2 regions of the Clostridium beijerinckii genome follow, and region 2 is predicted to be linked to the other one. Evidence: riboswitches for the same ligand, from Rfam matches in the RefSeq annotation. Region 2 holds a riboswitch; the other holds the start of a gene.
The links. A riboswitch is a leader RNA that binds a small molecule or an ion and turns the genes downstream of it on or off. The one in region 2 is predicted to bind lysine.

Region 1 (3,220 bases), 290 kb from region 2:
CATCGACGGGGAGGTTTGGCACCTCGATGTCGGCTCGTCGCATCCTGGGGCTGAAGTAGGTCCCAAGGGTTGGGCTGTTCGCCCATTAAAGCGGCACGCGAGCTGGGTTCAGAACGTCGTGAGACAGTTCGGTCCCTATCCGTCGCGGGCGTAGGAAATTTGAGAGGAGCTGTCCTTAGTACGAGAGGACCGGGATGGACTGACCTATGGTGTACCAGTTGTTTCGCCAGAAGCATAGCTGGGTAGCTAAGTCGGGAAGGGATAAACGCTGAAAGCATCTAAGTGTGAAGCCCACCTCAAGATGAGATTTCCCATAGCATAAGCTAGTAAGACCCCTTGAAGACTACAAGGTTGATAGGTCAGAGGTGTAAGTATGGTAACATATTTAGCTGACTGATACTAATAGGTCGAGGGCTTGACCAATATAATCAAGTTGTAATATACATTAAAGAAACTGTGTGCAATTTTGAAAGAACAAAGTTTTTTCAAATTAAAGATCTCGTGGTGATGGCATAGAGGTAACACTCCTTCCCATTCCGAACAGGAAAGTTAAGGTCTATAGCGCCGATGGTACTGCATGGGAGACTGTGTGGCAGAGTAGGACGTTGCGAGGTAAGCAAAAGATAGTTGTAATGACTATCTTTTTTATTTTAATTTTATTAAAGTCGTAATAAGTCAATTATCTTTATAGAGAATATAATTAACTTATTGTCGTTAGGAGAGGTTATGTATTCATATAATATAACATTGCTTATCATATGCCCATTAGTATTTTGCGCAGGTTTTGTGGATGCTGTTGCAGGTGGAGGGGGAATAATATCTTTGCCAGCATATATTTTTGCTGGAATGCCAATACATATGGCATATGGAACCAATAAGTTTGCAAATGGCATTGGAACATTTGCGGCTTCCATAAAATTTTTAAGTAGTGGTAATATAAAAATTAAACCAGCATTAATTTCAGCTATAGGTGCTATTATAGGATCTTGGTTTGGAACGCAATTAGTATTGCTACTAGATGAAAAGTATTTGCAATACTGTCTTATTATCATTTTACCTATTGTTGCAGTTTTTCTTTTGTTTAACAGAAAGATTGGAGTAGAAAATAACGAAAAGAAAGTAGAACATAGAAAGATTTATTTAGTGGCAGGAATAATAGGTTTAGTAATAGGAGCTTATGATGGATTTTTTGGTCCGGGAACAGGAACATTTTTAGTTTTAGCTTTCACATCGTTTTTAGGATTCAATCTTATAACTGCGTCTGGTAATGCTAAGATAGTGAATTTGGCATCTAATTTTGCAGCACTAATAGCTTATATATTAAATGGCAAGGTTTTATTTATGATAGGTATACCTGCAGCTATATGTGCTAGTTTAGGAAATTATTTAGGGGCACATTTTGCAATTAAAAGTGGAGCGAAGATTATAAAGCCGATAATAATATTAGTAATAATTATGTTATTTGGTAAAGTGATAGATGCTATTTTATTTACAAGTAGTTAATTAAATGATATAATTTTAATAATGTAATAACGAAAACCTAAGGTAGAGGTGCTATTAATAAAGAGTATTTATTATGAGTTGGCAAACGTTGACTAATAAAGAAAGGTATTATAGCCGAAGATTTAGATTATGCAAAAATTTATTTCTGGGTATGCATAAAATATATGCATAACTGTCACGAAAGTGGAGAGCTACAAGGATTTGGTGAAGCTATAGATAATAATGTTATAGTTATGATATTTTATGTTTTAGTTTTGTACAAGTTTTATGCGGTTAACTCTACCCGTTGGTATATATGCTAACGGGTTTTCTTATTTAATAAAATAGATTTGAGGAGTTGGAGAAGTTGGCAAAGGTTGAAGGAGTTCTAGTACCATTATTAACACCATTTAAAGATGGAAAGGTAGATTTTAAATCTTACGAAAGAATGATTAATCATTACGTAGAAGAAGGAGTAAATGGAATTATACCACTTGCAACTACAGGAGAATCACCTACAATACTAGAGAATGAATATGAGGAAATTTTAGAAAAAACTGTTCAATATAATAAGAATAGAGTTCCAGTATACGTCGGATTAGGAGGCAATAATACAAGTGAAGTAATTAAAAAGCTAAAATTAGTAGAAAAGCATAAAGTGAATGGAATACTATCAGTTACACCATACTATTCGAGACCAGATCAAAGAGGTATTTATGAGCACTTTAAAAGTATATCAGAATCAACTGATTTGGATATAGTACTTTATAATATACCATATAGAACTGGAGCTAATATTGAAAATGAAACTGTGCATGTATTATCTCAGTTAAAAAACATAATAGGAATAAAAGATTGCTGTGGAAGCATGAAGCAAACAACTGAACTATTAATGAATCCTCCAAAAGATTTTTCCATCTTAACAGGTGAAGATATGTATTTTTATACGACGCTTATGCTTGGAGGACAAGGCGGAATAATGGCATCAGCACATTTAAATACTAAAGATTTTATTGAGGTATATAACTTAGCAAAGGCTAATGATCATCAAGCTGCACTAAAAAAATGGAATTCTCTATATAAAATGATACCGCTATTATTTTCAGAACCAAATCCAACACCTCTTAAGTACAGCCTAAAGAAACTAGGTATAATAGATTCTGATGAAGTTAGATTGCCATTAATGAATATCACAAAAGGATTAGAAAGTAAGATAGATAAAATATTAAGTATTTAACATAACTGAGATAAAAAAGTATAATTATATTATAGATAATTGTTATAAGTTAAATGAATTGGCTTCAATAAAAAATCACTTTGGATTAATTTCTCTATGAATTCTTCTAGTAATGTAGCAATGACAGGGGTATTTTGACTACTTTAAAATTTAGGAGTAAGATAGAGACTGACAAATTTAATAAGGAAGTGATTAGAAATGATGCCTAAGTTCTTTTCTATGATTAAGAACAAGGAAATTACTAGAGAGCAAGTTATGAAGGATATTATAGCTGGCGTTATTGTAGCTGTAATAGCATTACCGTTGTCAATAGCACTTGGAATATCATCGGGAGTATCTCCAGAGAAAGGGCTTACGACAGCAATATTTGCAGGATTTATTATTTCACTCTTAGGTGGAAGTAAAGTTCAAATAGGTGGACCTACAGCGGCTTTTGTAGTTATAATTTATTCTATTATTCAAGAGTATGGTATAGGTGGACTTGTTGTAGCAACGATAATG
Region 2 (3,220 bases):
TCTGGTACTTTGAAATCTCCATTATATATCTCGTTATTTTTCACATAGTCTTCCTTGAGCTCCTGACCGTTTCTATAAACAACACCATTTTTAATTTCTATTGTATCTCCCGGAAGTCCTATTAATCTTTTTATTAAAATCTCACCCTTAAATTCGTCATTTTTAAATAATACAATATCTCCTTCTTTTAAATTTTTAGGATTATGCACCCTAGTTACTATCAATCTATCTTTAACTTCTAATGTTGGAATCATAGATCCACTTGTAATCCAAACACCGTATCCCACAAAATTCCATACAAGAAGCGCTATGCAAAGAACAACTGCAATATCAATTATCCATTCATTTAATATGGACTTCTTTTTTTCTTTTTTATCTGCTACAATTTCATCTTCGTTATTTTCTGCCACAATATTACCTCCATGTCCCATATTACACATAATTTTTCATTAATACCCCATTTTTTCATAATCCTTAATTATATAAATCATTTCACTTAAAAAATTCTTGGTTGCGCTTCGCGCTTTTTTCTAATGTGCATATTTTAATATGCTATATTAGTATAACATATTTTACTATCTAAAATATTTATAAGATGTTAATTTTATAACAAAAATATGCACCAATCTTAAAAATTAGTGCATAATCCTTTTAGGAAATCTATATAATTTAAATTCTTACTTAAACATATTCAAATACTTATATCTATTCAACATCATTCTTTAATAGATCATCATAGGATTCTCTTTTGCAAATAAGTCTTGTTTTATTATCTTTAACCATTACAACCGCTGGCTTTGGTATTCTATTATAATTGCTTGACATAGAATAACCATATGCTCCTGTAGTCATTATTGCTAGAATATCTCCGCTTTTAACTTCTGGAATTTTAATATTTTCTAATAATATATCTCCCGATTCACAGCACTTTCCTGATATTGTAACTGTTTCTTCTCTATCTCCTTCAACTCTACTTGCAAGAATACATTCATATTCTGCATTATAAAGAGCCGGTCTTATATTATCAGTCATTCCACCGTCTACTGATACATATTTTCTAACACTCGGAATTTCCTTGACTGATCCTACAGTATATAAAGTTGTTCCTGCATTAGCTACAATACTTCTTCCTGGCTCTATTGTAAGAATTGGCCTTTCTTGACCTGTTCTCCCACACACTTCATCAACTTTATTAATTATTGTGCTGCAATATTCTTCAGTACTTCTTGGCTCGTCTCCCTCAGTATAGTATATACCAAAGCCTCCGCCAAAATCTACTTCATTTATTAGGTAACCTAGGTTTTCCTTTGTATTTCTCACAAGTTCTAACATTATTTCAACAGCATCTTCATATGGCTCTAAGTCAAATATTTGCGAACCTATATGACAATGTATTCCTGCAAGATTTATATTCTCTAAACTTATAGCTTTTTTAATAGCATCTTCTATTACAGTACCAACTGGAGCAAAGCCAAATTTTGAATCTATTTGTCCAGTCTTTATATAATCATGAGTATGCGCTTCAATACCTGGTGTTATTCTTAAATAAACATTTTGTACCTTATTATATTCTTTAGCTATATCATTTAATGCGTCTATTTCGTAATAATTATCTACTACAAAATTACCTACACCTAGTCTTACGCCAAGTTCAATCTCAGATAGAGTCTTATTATTTCCATGGAACATAACTTTTTCAAGTGGAAATTCAGACTTATATGCAGTGTATAATTCCCCCCCAGATACAACATCAAGACACATATTCTCTTCCTTCAATAATTTACACATTTGAAGTGTCAAAAATGCTTTTCCTGCAAAAGCTACTCTATTATTATTCTCTTCGCACTTGAAATATTTTCTATAATCCCTACAGTATTCTCTTATTAAATCTTCATCAAATACATATAACGGACTCCCATATTCTCTCACTAAATTTTTAGCACTGATGCCTCCAATCATTAATTGATTGTCTTCTACTTTCATTGTTCCAAACAACTTCATTTGATTAACCCCCAAATTATATTTTATTAGCTATTGCTTCATTGATTAAAATAAATCACAACACCAATTTCAATAAAAAATATCCGTTTTTTGCATTAACTCCGGATTATTGCTGTTGTATTAACTAATAATTATAATAAAAAACAAACGCCACAGAGTATATCTGTGACGAGTGGTAGATCTTTACGCTAAATTTATGCACAATATTTTCATTAATTATCAATTCTTCGCAAAAGATTAATAAATGAATTTGAACGTCTATACTAACAAAATCATTATTATTCTTTTCAAACTGTTAATTTATAACTGAAAAAAGTACCTTGTAGCTCAACACTCTTCGTGACAGTTATTCACATATTCTATGAATACCCAGAAAAAGATTATCGCATAATAATCTATTTTCTTCGGCTGTAATACCTTTTAGTATAAATCAACGTTTGCCAACTCCTCATACCTACTATTTATTGCAGCACCTCTACCCCAGGTCATGTTATATATTATATTATTAGAATTCATTAATATTTTAATATTAATGACATTATAAATCATTATCTGCACAATATCATTTTATTAAACTGTTACAAATATGATACCATAAATTAAACTTAAAGCAATACTTTTTTAACTTTAAATTAATGGTATAAAACCCAAGCTTATTAAGTTCTTATTCTTTCCTATACTCATCCATAAGATCTCCCATAATACTTGCTGATGTTGGTGGCGTAAAAGTTATAGCATTTGCTCCAGCTTGAATTGTCTCTTTAATTGACTCTTCAGTTGGTCCTCCAGTTGCTATTATAGGAAACTCTGGAAATCTCTTTCTGATATTTCTGACTATATTAGCGGTATTTCTTCCACCTGAAACATTAAGTATTGTAGCTCCAGCTTCAATCCTTTTAGCAATATCTTCATCTTCAGAAATGACCGTTACTATTACTGGTATATCTATTGTTGACCTAATCTTATTAACAATTTCATTACTCGTAGGTGCATTTACAACAACTCCCATAGCACCTTTGAATTCTGCATCCATAGCTAAATTCACAACTCTTTTTCCTTGTGTTATTCCTCCGCCTACGCCACAAAAAACCGGAACATCAGCGGCCATAACAAGTGCCTGTGTTATTACAGGCTGTGGCGTAAATGGATATACCGCAATAATTGCATCAGCATTGCTATTTCTTATTAATGCTACATCTGTACTAAATAGCAATGATTT

Region 1: another riboswitch for lysine. It lies ahead of dapA (4-hydroxy-tetrahydrodipicolinate synthase); the one in region 2 lies ahead of lysA (diaminopimelate decarboxylase).

What each region holds. Positions count from the first base shown of each region.
Region 1 covers NZ_CP144906.1:5,468,651-5,471,870, reverse strand. The annotation lists rRNA gene PZA12_RS24510 (23S ribosomal RNA) at 1-423, shown strand, start outside; rRNA gene rrf (5S ribosomal RNA) at 498-614, shown strand; gene PZA12_RS24500 (sulfite exporter TauE/SafE family protein) at 727-1,503, shown strand; lysine riboswitch at 1,539-1,705, shown strand; gene dapA (4-hydroxy-tetrahydrodipicolinate synthase) at 1,850-2,719, shown strand; gene PZA12_RS24490 (SulP family inorganic anion transporter) at 2,918-3,220, shown strand, end outside.
Region 2 covers NZ_CP144906.1:5,176,421-5,179,640, forward strand. The annotation lists gene lepB (signal peptidase I) at 1-440, opposite strand, end outside; gene lysA (diaminopimelate decarboxylase) at 706-2,001, opposite strand; lysine riboswitch at 2,317-2,487, opposite strand; gene PZA12_RS23255 (hydrolase) at 2,666-3,220, opposite strand, start outside.